DNA from 2 places in the Mesorhizobium sp. B2-3-13 genome. Region 1 is predicted to be linked to the other one. Evidence: riboswitches for the same ligand, from Rfam matches in the RefSeq annotation. Region 1 holds a riboswitch; the other holds the start of a gene.
The links. A riboswitch is a leader RNA that binds a small molecule or an ion and turns the genes downstream of it on or off. The one in region 1 is predicted to bind cobalamin.
Positions count from the first base shown of each region.

Region 2: linked by a shared signal. The riboswitch ahead of FJ941_RS01585 (CbtB domain-containing protein) and the one ahead of bluB (5,6-dimethylbenzimidazole synthase) in region 1 are both predicted to bind cobalamin.

Region 1 covers NZ_VFVQ01000015.1:49,517-57,220, forward strand. Annotated here, with positions in the region: gene dxs (1-deoxy-D-xylulose-5-phosphate synthase) at 1-661, opposite strand, end outside; gene FJ941_RS18650 (pirin family protein) at 737-1,657, opposite strand; gene FJ941_RS18655 (DUF2277 domain-containing protein) at 1,698-1,964, opposite strand; gene FJ941_RS18660 (exodeoxyribonuclease VII small subunit) at 2,057-2,308, opposite strand; gene FJ941_RS18665 (histone deacetylase family protein) at 2,312-3,238, opposite strand; cobalamin riboswitch at 3,418-3,600, shown strand; partial or broken gene bluB (5,6-dimethylbenzimidazole synthase) at 3,772-4,281, shown strand; gene FJ941_RS18675 (hypothetical protein) at 4,446-5,429, opposite strand; gene FJ941_RS18680 (TetR/AcrR family transcriptional regulator) at 5,517-6,125, opposite strand; gene FJ941_RS18685 (MFS transporter) at 6,245-7,465, shown strand; gene ribB (3,4-dihydroxy-2-butanone-4-phosphate synthase) at 7,485-7,704, opposite strand, start outside.
Region 2 covers NZ_VFVQ01000001.1:335,204-342,907, reverse strand. Annotated here, with positions in the region: gene cobD (threonine-phosphate decarboxylase CobD) at 1-417, opposite strand, end outside; gene cbiB (adenosylcobinamide-phosphate synthase CbiB) at 416-1,390, shown strand; gene cobO (cob(I)yrinic acid a,c-diamide adenosyltransferase) at 1,387-2,001, opposite strand; gene cobU (bifunctional adenosylcobinamide kinase/adenosylcobinamide-phosphate guanylyltransferase) at 2,003-2,518, opposite strand; gene FJ941_RS01590 (CbtA family protein) at 2,511-3,314, opposite strand; gene FJ941_RS01585 (CbtB domain-containing protein) at 3,330-3,509, opposite strand; cobalamin riboswitch at 3,545-3,743, opposite strand; gene FJ941_RS01580 (aromatic ring-hydroxylating dioxygenase subunit alpha) at 3,886-5,055, shown strand; gene FJ941_RS01575 (MFS transporter) at 5,060-6,259, opposite strand; gene FJ941_RS01570 (DUF1624 domain-containing protein) at 6,494-7,492, shown strand; gene FJ941_RS01565 (isoprenylcysteine carboxylmethyltransferase family protein) at 7,489-7,704, shown strand, end outside.

The DNA of each region.
Region 1 (7,704 bases):
TCTTGCCAAAGTCGCGCAAGCCGATATAGGCCTTGCCGGAAGCCAGGCGCGCCAGATAGGCGCTCATGGCGCCGGTCGGCGGCGCAATCGACATGTCGTTGTCGTTGAGGATGACGATGAGGCGGGCATCGAGCGCGCCGGCATTGTTCATCGCCTCATAGGCCATGCCGGCCGACATTGCGCCATCGCCGATGACTGAAATGACATTGTTGCGGCCGCCTGAAAGGTCGCGGGCGGCGGCCATGCCGAGACCAGCCGATATGGACGTCGAGGAGTGGGCGGCGCCGAACGGGTCATACTCGCTCTCGGCTCGGCGGGTGAAGCCCGACAGGCCGCCTTCCTGGCGCAAGGTGCGGATGCGGTCCCGGCGTCCGGTCAGGATCTTGTGCGGATAGGCCTGATGGCCGACATCCCAGATCAGCCGGTCATCGGGTGTGTTGAAGACATAGTGCAGCGCCACCGTCAGTTCGACCACGCCAAGGCCGGCACCAAGGTGGCCGCCGGTGTGGGAGACAGCATCGACCAGTTCGGCGCGCAGCTCGGACGCCAGTTGCGGCAATTCGCTCTCGGCCAGCGTGCGCAGCTCGGCCGGGACGCGAACCTTGTCGAGAAGCGGCGTATGCGGCGTTGCGTTCACGTTGGGCCCAGACTCTCTTTTCATCGGCGGGATAGGCCGCCGGCCGGCGAAAGTAAATGCGTGTCGGTGACGCGGACGGTCAGCCCCTCACCGCTCCGCTCAGCCTTCCGGCAGCGGAATGAACTCTTTCTCATCGCCAGGAACGATATCGAAGCGGCCGGTCTTCCATTCCTGCTTGGCCTGCTCGATGCGCTCCTTCGACGAAGAGACGAAATTCCACCAGATGTAGCGCTTCGAACCGAGCGAGGCGCCGCCGAACAGCATGAAATGCGCACCGGTTTGCGACGATATGACGATCTCGTCGCCGGGCCGGAACACCAGCAGCCGTTCGGCCGGAAAGACGTCGCCCGAAATCGAGACTTCGCCCTCCAGCGTGTAGATGGCGCGCTCTTCCGCATCGGCCGGGATTTTGACGCTGGCACCGGGCCCCAGCCGCAAATCGGCGTAGAGCGTGTCGGAATCTGCCCGCACCGGGGACCGCAATCCTTGGAAGTCACCGATGACGACGCGGCCGCTGACGCCTTCGGCATCGATCTCTGGAAGCCGCAGCGCCGCTGTGTTCTCGAACACCGGTGCAACCTCTTCCTTGCCGTCCGGCAGAGCCAGCCAGGTCTGCAGGCCGGAGATCGACATCGGCGCGCCGCGCAATTCCTGCGGCGTGCGCTCGGAGTGGACGATGCCGCGGCCCGCAGTCATCAGGTTCACGTCGCCGGGCTCGATCACCATTTCGGTGCCGAGCGAATCGCGATGCCTGATCTTGCCATCGAACAGATAGGTCACGGTCGACAGGCCGATATGCGGGTGGGGACGGACATCGAGCGCCTGGCCGGTGCGCATGATCGCGGGGCCCATGCGATCGAAGAAAATGAACGGCCCTACCAGCCTTCTCTTGGCGGTCGGCAAGGCGCGGCGCACCTCGAAGCCGCCAATATCCTTGGCGTTGGGGATGACCATCAGTTCGATCTGGTCGCTGGCGAAGGCATCGCCGGCCTCAGGGTCTTTCCCCGGGAAGAAGCTCATGAACTCTCCTGGTCAGCGCTCGGTGGCCGCTTTGGACATGTCAGGCGAACCGGATCGCCGCCTTTGCTCTCAGTTTGGCTGCCACCTCTTCGCGATTGCGCGGCTGCTGGTGGGTTTCGAGGGAATCAAGCAATTCGCGTGCGGATGCCGCGATGGCTTCGACCGCATGATCGAACGCATGCTGGTTCTGTTTCGACGGTCGCGTCGTTCCACTGAGCTTGCGGACAAACTGGAGTGCCGCGCCGCGGACTTCGTCATTGGTTGCCGGCGGATCAAAATTGAACAGGGTCTTGATGTTTCTGCACATCGCTTCCGTATCTCCTCTTGTCCGTTTCAATCGGGACGAGTTGTATCCTCAATCATGATCGTGTTCAAAAATCGGTAAGCCTGCTCCGGACCTCAGTCCGCGTCGAGCGGCTCGGTTCCAACCGGCTTGCCGTCGCGCGACAGCCTGATCTTCTCGACCTTGTCCTCGGCGGCCTTCAGTAACCGGTCGCAATGCACCTTCAGCGCCTCGCCGCGTTCGTAGATCCGGATCGACTGGTCGAGCGGCACGTCGCCACGCTCCAGATCATCGACGATCTTCTCCAGCGCGTCGAGTGCCTGCTCGAAGCTCATCGCCTTGACGTCTTCGTTGATCTCACCAGTCATCATTCATCCTTTCATCAGTCGCCCGACATGGGCGCCGACCGAAAATGCCAATCCCTGCAGATCGTAGCCGCCCTCGAGCACGCTGACGAGCCGGTTGCCGCTATGGCGTGCGGCGCGCTGCATCAGTTGGCCGGTCGCCCAGTCGAAATCGTCCTCGGTAAGATTGATCTCCGCCAGCGGGTCGCGATGGTGCGCGTCGAAGCCGGCCGAAATGATGATCAGGTCGGGGGCGAAATTATCGAGTGCCGGCAGCACGCGCGACAGGAAAGCATCGCGAAACACCTCGCTGCCGGTCTGCGGCGCCAGCGGCGCGTTGACGATGTTGCCGGCGCCGGTCTCGTTCTTCGCGCCGGTGCCGGGATAGAGCGGCATCTGGTGCGTCGAGCAATAGAGCACCGAGGGATCGTCCCAGAAAATATCCTGCGTGCCGTTGCCGTGGTGCACGTCCCAATCGACGACGGCGACACGCTCCGCGCCATGCTTCTTCTGCGCATAGCGGGCAGCGATAGCCGCAGTGTTGAAGAAGCAGAAGCCCATGGCCGTGTTCTTTTCAGCATGATGGCCAGGCGGCCGGGCGGCGACGAAGACATTGTCGGCGCGGCCCGCAAAGACGTCGTCGACGGCGGCATTGGCGGCGCCGATCGCGGTGATCACCGCCTGCCAGCTCTTCGGGCTGGCGGTGGTGTCGGCGTCGATGCGGGCGAGGCCTTCAGCGGGAATGGCGGCGCGCACGCGCGCGACGAAATCGGCGGGATGCGCATAGAGGATGGTCGCCTCGTCGCCTTGCGGTGCCTCGGCGCGGTCAAGCGCGGCAAAAGCTTCGTCGTCGAGCACGCGCTCGATGGCGCGCAAGCGGTCGGGCCGCTCGGGGTGACCTGGCGGGGTGATGTGTTCGAGGAAGATCGGGTGCGTGTAGAGACGAGTGGCCATGTCCCCCTATCTAGTGCCCCGGCGCCGTGATGGCCATGCGTTGCGGCTTGATCGCTGGGGAAAATCACGGCTGCGTCCATTCATGTCGCTGCGGGCATTGGCGTCGCCGGCGCTTCGGCGTAAGGTCGCCGCCACTGCCTGGTGCCCGCCGGTCTGTTTGTTTTAGCCGCATTCTGCGACGCCAAGTGATTCCACTTGGCTGCAAATGCTCTGGCGGGAGAATCGGGAACACGGTTTGATACCGTGGCGTGCCCAACGCTGTGAGGGGGACCGCGCCGGTAAGTGCCACTGTCGATGACGGGAAGGCACCGGACGCGGGTTGATCCCGAGCCAGAAGACCGGCCTGGCAGGCATCGTCATCCGCATGGTCAGGCGGATGGCATCAGAACGACGTGCGCCCTCCTGGACGCACAAAGTACGCTCTGGGAATTTGAACTGCTGCAATCGCAAGGGGACAAGCGATGCCGGAAGCTATGACCGCTCCAACGGCCAATGGATTTGATCAGATCGCGCGCGACGCGGTTTACCGCGCCATGTTCACGCGACGCGACGTCCGCAGCCATTTTACATCGGAAGCGATCGACGACGAGGTGCTGGCGCGGCTGCTGCTTGCCGCCCATCACGCGCCATCGGTCGGCTTCATGCAGCCTTGGAATTTCATCGTCATTCGCGATGTCGCGCGACGGTCGAAGGTGCGCGACCTGTTCCTTGCCGCGCGCGAACAGGAACTGCCGGCAATCGAGGCGGACCGGCGGGCGCTCTACCGCAAGCTCAAGCTCGAAGGCATTTGCGAAAGCGCGCTCAACATCTGTATCACCTGCGACCACGAGCGCTCGAAAGGCTCGCCGCTGGGACGTTGGCACAATCCGGAAATGGATCTCTACAGTACGGTCTGCGCGGTACAGAATTTCTGGCTGGCGGCACGCGCCGAGGGCGTTGGCGTCGGCTGGGTCAGCATCATCGAGGCGCAAGCGCTGAAAAGTCTGCTGTCTATCCCCGACCACGTGACGCCGATCGCCTATCTCTGCGTCGGCCGTGTCTCGGAGTTTGCGCCGAAACCGGACCTCGAAACGCACGGCTGGGGCCGACGGCTGCCGCTGCCCGAACTGATCATGAGCGAGACTTTTTGCGGCCAGGGTGAAGCCTCGCTCAAATCTACGGTGGCCCGCCTCAACACCGTCGCCGCTGCGCCGGCAAACCCCGCCGATCAGCGCGTCGCGCCGGCCGTGCCCCAGCGCGAACCGTCGAAGGTGGAGAGTGCCTTGCGCTTGAGTTCCCGGAACTTCGACGAGGCATCGGCCAGCCGTGCGTCCCAGGCGGCATCGGGCACCTGGCCCTCGATGGTCTTGAAATAGACCTGCATCAGGCACGCGATGGCGAAAGGTTCGATGAACGCCGCCTTGAAGGCCCAGGCAAAGACAATGGCCAGAACGAAGGCCCAGCCGGCGAGCTGTCCGGGCATGACGTAAAGAATGGCGGCCGCCGGAGCCAGCATCAGCAGGAAGATGACGAAGGAGACCCCCCACATGATCAACGCCAGCCAGACTGCGTTCTTGACCATGATCTTGCCGTTCTGGGCGTAGAGCACGACGCCTTGCCGTGCGGTCTCGAAGGGTGAGGACGAATTGATGCGGATGTTGTAGCCGAGAATGATCTCGTCGACATAGGTCAGCGACAGGCGGATCACCGTGTTGAGGAACGAGACCAGGCCGCTCAGGCCCGGAATGGGCAGGAAAGCCGCAATGCCGCCCAACAGGCCGGTGATGGCGCGGATGGCGCCCTTGACCAGCTGGTCGACGACGAAAAGGATGTTCGCTTCGGCAAAACGCTCGGTCACAACCTCTTTCGCGTAGGCGATCTGGTTCTGGCCGTCGGGTACGTCATGGCCGTCGATCAGATGCACCATGACAGCGATATGGCCTGCCTTGACGACGTAGAGGATGTATTCGCGGATCCAGTAGACGGCGATCGAGACGAGGCCGAAGCCAACAATCCCGCCCCACATGGCAAAGGACAGCGGCCCATCGGGATCGGTGGAGATATGGCCGACGCCATAGCCGACGGAGGCGCCCGTGCCGGTGGCCATGATATAGGCCAGCGTGATGCCGAAATAGACGATCATGCGAAAGACGATGAAAGGCCAGGTCCGCATCATGATGGACACCGACCTGCCGATATCGAAATCCCACATGCCCCGAATCCCCCAGAGGTGGCTGTGGAGGATGCGCCCAAACCGTCTATTGTCAATTGCAGGCGGTGGCGGGAGCGCCACGGTGGCTCAGTTTGGCCGCGCTTCCGGCTTTTCGAGCAGGCCTTCGAGCAATTGCTTGAACGCTGCCACCACCTTCCTCGACGTCGCTTCGGGATCGTTCGAGTTGGCGATCCGCTGTGCGGCCTGGCTGCTCGCCCCGTTGATCAGCCGCGCCGCGGTCTCGGGATCGAGGCCCGGCACGACCACCCCCTCCTCTTGCAGCGCGGTCAGATGATCGGTCATTGAACCGACGCAGGCATTGGCATTCGACCACTGTGCCGGATCGCCCAGCACGGCCGGACCGTCCCGGAACATGATGCGCTGGATTTCCGGCTCCAGCGCCATTTCGATGTAGGTCGTGCATTCGTCGACGAAATGCTGCCAGCGGGTCGGCGCCCTCGACGCGACCTCATTCACCCGCGCGGCCATTTCCGCATCGATTTGCGCGATAACCGCCTGCAGCAGTCCCTTCTTATCGCCGAAGTGATGATAGAGGGCGCCGCGCGTCAGTCCGGCCGATGCGGTGAAATCGTCCATCGACGCTTCGGCATAACCGATGGTGCCAAAGGCTTGGCGCGCCGCGGCGATCAGCTTGGCACGCGTCTCGGCGATCATCTCCTTGCGGGGTCGGTGCATGCTCTGGCCTTATCTACATACGCTCCGTATGCCAATTGACATACGCGACGTATGGTCTATTTGAGACTTATACGTCTCGTATGTAATTGTCGAATCGCCCCTTGTCGAGGAACAGGATCATGCAAAACCCCTACTCGGAAATCTTTCGCGCTCCTGGCGCCAGGGGCTTTGCCGCCGCCGGCTTCATGGCGCGCCTGCCGATCGCCATGGCGCCGATCGGCATCGTGGCGATGCTGTCGCAGACGCGTGGCGAATACTGGCTGGCGGGTGCGGTTTCGGCGACATTCGCCTTGGCCAATGCTTTCCTGGCGCCGCAAATATCGAGGTTGGTCGACCGCCTCGGCCAGACGCGGGTTGTCGTCCCCACCACCATCATCTCCGTGCTCGCATTCACGGCCCTGATCGCATCGGCCAATCGGGACTGGCCGATAGGGACGCTATTCGTGTCGGCATTGCTGGCCGCGGCGATGCCAAGCATGCCGGCCATGATACGCGCGCGCTGGACCGAGATTTTCCGGGGCCGGCCCGAGATGAACACCGCCTTCGCCTTCGAGTCGGCGGCCGACGAACTGGTCTACATCGCCGGCGCATCGCTGTCGGTTGGTCTCAGCGCCGCGCTATTCCCGGAAGCGGGCGTGCTCGTCAGCACGCTGTTCCTGGCCCTGGGCTCGATAGCCTTCATTCTGCAGCGTTCGACCGAACCGCAAGTGCGACCGGTGGACCATGGCTCAACCGGCTCGGCTATCCGCCTGGGGCCGGTTCAAATCATCACCTTCGCCATGATCTTCATCGGCGCGACTTTCGCGACGACGGAGGTGAGCACGGTGGCGATCACCAAGGAACTCGGCCAGCCAGGCGCCGCAAGTCTCGTCATCGGCGTCTATGCGCTGGGCTCCTTCGTGCTCGGCATCATCATCGGCGCGCTCAATCTGACGGCACCGCTGCAGCGCCAGCTCGCCATCGCGGTCGCGTTGGTCGCGCTCGGCACACTGCTGCCGCTTACCGCCAGCACCGTGCCCGTGCTCGCGCTGACTGTCTTCATCAGCGGCGTGGCGATCTCGCCGACCTTCATCACCGCCTTCGGCCTGATCGAACGGCATGTGCCTGAGACGATGCTGACCGAAGGCATCACCTGGGTGACCACCGGCATCGGCATCGGCATGGCGCTCGGTTCGTTCGCTGCCGGCGCCGTGGTGGATGCGTTCGGCGCCCAGAACGGGTTCTGGGTTTCGGTGGCATCAGGCGTTATCGCACTGGTTACGGTGCTGCTCGGCCAGCGCAGCCTCGCCACCCATGAATGCGAGTTGGAAGGATGCGAGGCGGCAATCCCGGCCGAGTGACAGCCAGGATTTCTTGAGCTCAGATAATCTCGGTCTTGGCGATGTGGATGCCAAACCCTTCGAGACCGACATAATGGCGTTCGCGCGAGGCGATCAGGTTGATGGAGGAAATGCCGAGATCCTTCAGGATCTGCGCACCAAGGCCGATCTCGCGCCATTCGCTCTCGCGCCGGCGCGCCTCTTCATGGTCCTCGCGATCGCCCGGCGCCGGCCGGTTGCGCTCCTGGTGGGCGACGCCG
Region 2 (7,704 bases), on a different contig from region 1:
GACGATGATGGCGAGGTCAGCGTCCGCCAGCGCCGCGAAATCGCTGACCTCGACCACCTCATGCCCGGCAATCGCCGCCGCCCGGGCGTGTTCGGCATAGGTCGGCCCCAGCACCTTCGCCTTACCGGGCCTCACCAGCGAGGCCACGCGCGGCAGCAGGATTTGGGTCCCGGGCGCCGCCACCACGTTTCCCGCGGAAGGCGCGCCATAGGTGTTGGCCGCGATCTCTATCAGTTCGCGCCCACGCGCGGCCTCCGGCAACCGCCACAGAGAGGTGGCGGGCAGGTCGAAAAGCGGGTAGGAGTGCGGATTGATACCGGTCGAGAGGTCGACGAAAGGCAGCACGGCATTGGGGAAAAGCGCCCTTGCCCGGCCAAGACTTCCACCATGGTCCACCGCTCCTTCAAGAAGCTTCATGTCTGTCCTGATCGCTTTCCTGTCATTGGTTGTCGAATTCGCCCTTGGTTATCCCGACTGGCTGTTTCGCGCCATCGGCCATCCGGTGACGTGGTTCGGCAGGCTGATATCCTTTCTCGACTTGAGGCTCAACCGCGCCACTGATCCCGACGCACTGCGTCGTCAACGTGGTGTCCAGGCGCTTTTGGTCATCGTGCTGGTGCCGGCGCTGACAGGTCTTTGCGTGCAGCTCGTTCTGCTCTGGTTCGTCCCCTTGGGATGGATCATTGCCGTCCTTCTGGCAACATCGCTTCTGTCGCAGAAGAGCCTGCATGAACATGTCGAAGCCGTCGCCGACGCGCTCGACAGTGGAGGCCTCGACATGGGCCGCGCCGCCGTCTCGCGGATCGTCGGCCGCGATCCCGAAACGCTGGACCGGGCAGGCGTCTGCCGTGCGGCGATCGAAAGCCTGGCGGAGAATTTTTCCGATGGCATCGTCGCCCCCGCCTTCTGGACCGGCGTTGGCGGGCTGGCCGGCGGCGCCGCCTACAAGGCGGCCAACACCGCCGATTCGATGATCGGCCACCACACCCCGCGCCACGAGGCGTTCGGCTGGGCGGCGGCGCGCTTCGACGATTGGATCAACCTGCCGGCATCGCGGCTGACGGCGCTGCTGATCGTGCTCGCTTCCTTCTTGGTCGAGGGCGCCGACCCCCACTGCGGCTGGCAAGCGGTACGGCGCGACGCGAAAAAACACCGCTCGCCCAATGCCGGCTGGCCCGAAGCGGCCATGGCCGGCGCGCTTGGGCTCGCGCTTGCCGGACCACGCAGCTATGGCGGTGTCATGGTCGACGACATCTTCATGGGCGAAGGCGGCCGCAGCGATGTCGACAGCGGCGATATAAGGCGCGCGCTGCAACTCTACCGTGTCGCTGATTTCCTGCTGATTGGCTTGTTCGGCCTGGTCGCGGTGATCGCTGTTCTGGTTTTTTAAAACTCGATGCCCTGCTGAGCTTTCACGCCCGCCGAGAAATGATGCTTGGTGACGCCCATCTCGGTGACCAGATCGGCAGCCTCGACCAGCGCTGGCTTGGCGTTGCGGCCGGTGATGACGACATGCAGACCCTCGCGCCGGCCCTTCAGCGCCGCAACCACCTTGTCGAGATCGAGATAGTCGTAGCGCAACGCAATGTTGAGCTCGTCGAGCACGACAAGGCTGATCGAGGGATCGTCGATCAATTCCAGCGCCTTGGCCCAGGCGGCTTCGGCGGCGGCGATATCGCGCTTCAGGTCCTGCGTCTCCCAGGTGAAACCCTCGCCCATAGCATGCCAGACCACGCGGTCGCCGAAGGCGGCAAACGCATCCTTCTCGCCGGTGTGCCATTTGCCCTTGATGAATTGCACGACGCCGACGCGCTTGCCGTGGCCGAGCATCCGCAGCGCCAGCCCGAAGGCGGCCGTGGTCTTGCCCTTGCCGGGACCGGTGTTGACGATCAGCAACCCCTTCTCGACCGTCTTGCTCGCAACCTCGGCGTCCTGCACCGCCTTGCGCTTGGCCATTTTGGCGCGATGGCGCTCTTCATCCTTGTCGTCGATATCGGTCATTTCACTTCACCTTGAGCGGTAGCCCCGCCACCATCAGCAGCACCGTGTCGGCAACCGCGGCGACCCGCTGGTTGAGCCGGCCGGCGTCGTCGCGAAAACGCCGCGCCAGTGCATTGTCGGGAACGATGCCTTGCCCGACCTCGTTCGACACCACGAACCACGGTCCGCGCGGCCGCGACAGCACGTCGGCCAGCCGTCGGCACTCCGCCTCGACGTCGTAATCGGCCAGCATGTGATTGGTCAGCCATAGCGTCAGGCAGTCGACAAGCACCGGCCGATCATCCGGCAAGGCCTCCAGCGCTTCGGCAAGGTCGAGTGACGCATCGATGGTCGACCAGCCCTCACCGCGCCGCGAGCGGTGCACCGCGATGCGCTCGCGCATCTCATCGTCATAGGTTTGCGCCGTGGCGACATACGCCCATGGCGGGGGGAATGCCGTCACCAGGGTTTCGGCGTGCGCGCTCTTTCCGGAGCGCGCGCCACCGATGATGAAAGTCAGCTTGCCGCGGTCAGGCAAAGCTGTCGCGCAAGCTGGTCGCCGTGCCGGTGAAGCGCCTGCGCACCACGCCCACGACCGCGCCGAGCACCAGCCAGAACACCAGATTGGTCACCGTCACCGCCACCACGAACTGATGGTGCAGGCCTTCCGGGATAGGCGTCTCGAAACTGTCGGGCTGCGGCGCGCCGACGATATGCGGGACGACGATCAGCAAGACGGCGAAGATGGTCAATGGCAGCGATCTGCGAAACACGATCAGGCCAAGGCCGATAGCGGTCGCCGCGGCCGTTGCCGTCCACCAGATCTGGCGCGCAAGCAGATCGGCCGCCGGCATCGCCGGCAGTTCCGGCTGCAGGCCGAGGCCTGGTGCCAGCGTGAACACGGCAAAGCCGGCCAGCCCCCAGAATACGCCCTGGCGCCAATTGCCGACGCCGCCGGCAAACTCGGAAATCGCGACCAGGACCAGCGCGAAGCCGATGCCGGTGACGATATTGGCAACCACGCTGAAGGCAAAACGCTCGACACCGTCGGCCGGCGCCCAGCCTTCATCTTCCTCCGCCGGTGCCGTGACTTCGGCGGGTGCTGGCGCGGCAGAACTCATCGCATTCCCAGCGGGCGCGACCGTGCTCACCGCATCGTTGCTCGCCGCCGGTGCAGCCGCGTGGTCATGGTGATGGCCGCCGCCGGCCTGTTCGTAGACTTCCGCCTTGAGGATCAGCGGCACTGTCGCATAGGCCTGCATACAGGCGAGAACGACACCCGCCACAAGCCCCGCGATCGCCGCGATGAACACGACGTTGCGAAACAGATTCATGATGTCAGATCCTCGTTAGTGGCAGGGAAACGCCATCGAGTGGCGATAGTCGTGGGCGGCATTGTGGACCGCATCGATATGCGAGAAACCGACAAAGCCGACGACGAACATGCCGAGCAGCGCCGCGAGCGCGAGCTGCATGAAGCGCGACTGCGAGGAGACGGAGGCGCCGAGGGAGACGGAAGCGGTAGTCATGTCTTGTCCTTTCGCCCTCCACCCGAGGGCATCGAAGTCAGTTTCCTGTCGCCGGCAGGTCTCCTGGCTCGCGGATAAGCGCCCTTCCCCACCTTCCCGAGGAAAACCCTCAGTGGCATATGGAGAGGACTACCGCACACAGTTGCGGGGGCAGCCACGGCATTGGACAGGAATTCCTGTCCGCACCGCATTCCCTCTTGGCTCCAAAAAGGAACCGACGACGTTGGTGACTATAGGGAAATTTGCCGCGCGCGGCAAACCAAATTCCGACAGTCGCCAGCGCAGGAGCGTCGTATCGGCGAAGCCGCTCCATCCCGTCCTGATTGACAAATTTTCTAGTCGGGTGTCGGCTCGCAACCCTCACAGGAAGCCAGCCATGCAGCCCAATGCCAGCGAGCGCGAGCCCTACAACGGCCTGACCCGAACCCAGCAGACGCTGCCGTCATCGGCCTATTGGGACCAGGAGAACTATCAGCGTGATCTCGATGCCATCTGGTACAGAAATTGGCTGCTCGTCTGCCGCGAGACCGACCTTGCCCAGCCTTTGGCATTCCGCACCTTCCGCGTCGGTACGCAGGAAATCCTTGTGCTGCGCGACGACGCCAGCGAGTTGCATGCCTTCCACAACACGTGCCGGCATCGCGGTTCGCAGCTTTGCCAGGAAAGCGAAGGACGCCTGAAGGCGCGGCTGATCACCTGCCCGTACCATGCCTGGTCCTATTCGCTGCGTGGCGATCTGGTGCGTGTACCGTCGAAATCGCTGCCTGACGGCTTCGACAAGGCCGACCACCCGCTTTACCGCGTTGTACTCTCGGTGCGGCGGGGCTTCGTCTTCGTCAATCTTGCTGAAGATGCCGCCGGCTCAGTGCAGTCATCCTTCGACCCGGCCTCCGGCGACCTCGGCAACTGGCCGCTGGACACGCTGGTGTCAGGCCATGTGCTGCGCAAGGTGATGAACTGCAACTGGAAGATTTTCTGGGAAAACTTCAACGAGTGCCTGCACTGCCCGGGCGTCCACAAGGACCTGTCGCGGCTGGTGCCGATCTATGGCCGCGGCCTGATGAGCCGGCATGACGATCCCGAATGGACGCGCCATGCAGACAATGATGCGCCGGAATTCTCCGGCGGCCTGCGCGCCGGGGCTGAAACATGGTCGCGTGATGGGCAGACGCATGGGCCGGTTTTCCCCGGCTTGACGCAGGCGGAACGCACCGCCGGCCAGACCTACGCTACCAGCCTGCCCTCGATGTTCATCGTCGGCCATGTCGACTATGTCAGGACCGTGCGGCTGGTGCCGCTCGGTCCCGAACAGACCGAATTGACCGCCGAATGGCTGTTCGCGCCCGAGGCGCTCGCCGCCACCGATATCGACAACATCGTCGCCTTCGGCACACAGGTGCTGGAGGAGGATGCCGCGATCTGCGAGGTCAACCAGAAGGGCCTGCGCTCGATGCGTCATACAGCCGGCGTGCTGATGCCCGAGGAATATGAGCTGCACCGCTTCCACAATCGGGTGCGCGAGCGCCATGCTGAGCTTTCGCTCTGATTTTTTAGAGGGATTTAGGCAGGTAGCGCCAGGTCATGAGGCCACAAAACGCCGCCAGCAGGCCGAGCGTGACGAACACCGATCCCAATCCGAAGAAGGCCAGCACCACCGAATAGACCAGCGGCGGCGTCAATTCGGAAAAGTCGAGATAGGTGCGGTAGACCGCCGCCATCTGCGCGCGTTCATAGGAGCGCACCGAGCGCATGAAGGCGGTCGAGCCCAGCGCGTCGAGCGCGATGGTGAAGAAGGCGCCGCACAACAGGAAGGCGCCGGTCAGCAACGGCTCTGCCGCTCCGACCGTGCCCGCCGCCAGCAGCGACGCCGACATGGCGAAATAGGCAAACGTCATGGTGCGTCGGCCGCCAAAGCGTTTTCCTGCCTTGCCCCAGAAGATCGCCATGAACAGCAGCGCATTGCCGGCCGAGACCAGCAGGCCGCCCGCCAGTTCACCCTCGCCGGTGATCACCATGAACAGCGGTCCATAGACGAAGAACGTCGTCCAGAAGCACGACCGGCCGAAGGCGATCAGCCAGGCGAGCCTGAGCCTTGGCTGCGCCACGAAGCGGCCGATGTTGGCGAGCGGATTTGCCGGCCGCGTCTTGCCCGGGCGGATCGACGGGTTATCGCCCAGCCGGTAGGTCCAGAACAGCGCCAGCAAAGCCATGGCGAAAACCGCCACCGCGCCATGCGCGGCATAGATGCCGAAATGCGCATAAAGGAAAATGCCAAGCGTCGGCCCGCCCGTCCAGGCAACCATCGACCACGCCATGCGCAGCGATTCGGCCTGCATGAAGTCGGTCTTGCGGATGTGGTCCATGATGTAGAGGTTGAGTGTGATCGACAGCGCACTGGCGCCCATGACGCGGCACAGCATGCCGGCGAGTTGTCCAGCGAGCGTGTGGGTGACGAAGAACAGCGAGCCGATGGCGAGCAGGCAGGCGCCTGCCGTGTAGACCCAGCGCCGCGCGAAGCGGCGGATCAGCATCGGCATGAACAAGGTCACCGAGAGGCCGAGCATGGATACGACGGTGTAGAGGATCGAGACGATCTGCTCGTTGTGGAGTATCTCGTAGGCCTGGATCGGGATGACGCTCGACACCATGGCGCGGGCGAAGGACTCGACCGCGTAGAGCGAGGCGAAGGTGCGCGCATCCGCGGCCTTGAGGGCCGGAAGCCAGTTCGGATGGCGCACATGCGTGGACATTGCTTCCCCAAAGCAGAATCGCGGCGTCAAATCTGCCGTGGACATTTCAGGCCCATTAAGAGGAAACCGACGCACACCCGGCAAAAAGCGAAGCCGGTCAAAGGCTTTCCCGCGCTGGCCCAATTCGGCGGCTGGCGCGGGCTCCGCCGCGCGGTCAGGCCAAGGCGACCGGTCTTCTTCTATCCAGTGCAACCGTGATAGTCGTCTTGGAGGGCTGAATCAGATCGCGAGACCATGAGCATCCACACGCCGACCGCACCCGTTCCGCAGCCATCGAAGCGCATCGTTGCCATCGATATTTTGCGCGGCATCGCGCTGATCGCGATGGCAAGCTACCATTTCACCTGGGACCTGGAATTCTTCGGTTACACCGACCCCGGTCTCACCGCCTTCGGCTGGTGGAAGATCTACGCCCGCTGCATCGCCTCGACCTTCCTGTTCCTTGTCGGCGTCAGCCTCTATCTCGCCCATGGCCGACAGATCCGCTGGAACTCCTTCTGGAAACGGTTCGCCATGGTCGCCGGTGCGGCGGTCGCCATCTCGGTCGCCACCCGCATCGCCACGCCTGACGGATTCATTTTTTTCGGCATCCTGCATGAGATCGGGCTCGCCAGCCTGCTTGGCCTCGCCTTCCTGCGCCTGCCGGCGCTGCTGACGCTTGTCGCCGCCGCGCTGGTCATCGCGGCGCCCGTCTACCTGCGCTTCGAGGCACTCGATCACCCTTGGCTGTGGTGGATCGGCCTTTCCGCCGTCAATCCGCGCTCCAACGACTACGTGCCGCTGTTCCCCTGGTTCGGCGCGGTGCTTCTCGGCCTCGGAGTGGCGAAACTCGCTTCCGCTTCCGGCATACGGGCACGCCTGGCGAGCCTCGTGCCGGGCCGCTGGGCCAATCCACTGGTCTTCATCGGCCGCCACAGCCTGGCCTTCTACCTGATCCACCAGCCGCTGCTGATCGGTTGCGTCTGGCTGTTCTCGCAACTGATGCCGGCGCAAGTCGAGCCCCCGCAGGTCAATTTCCTGAAAACCTGCCAGCGCTCGTGCGAGCAGATGCGCAACGCAACCTTCTGTTCGAGCTATTGCGGCTGCATGCTTGATACGCTGCAAGGCGAAGGATCTCTTGATCGGCTCTTCAACAACGACCAGACTGCGGACTTCAGGGCGCATCTGTCCGATCTTGCCGCAACCTGCACAGCCAAGACGGACGACAAGATGACCGAGGGAGGAACACAATGACCGAGCCGAAGCCTGGGATGATACCGTGGCCGCCGGTGATCTACGCTGCCGCGATCGCCATCAGCATCATCCTCGGCATGCTCTATCCCTTGCCCTGGATCGGAGACCTCCTGGGCGACATTCTGTTCGCCGCTGGTTGGGTGGCGTTGTTCGCCGTCGCCGTACTCTGGTTCACCGCGATCCGCACCATGATGCGGGCCAGGACAACGCTC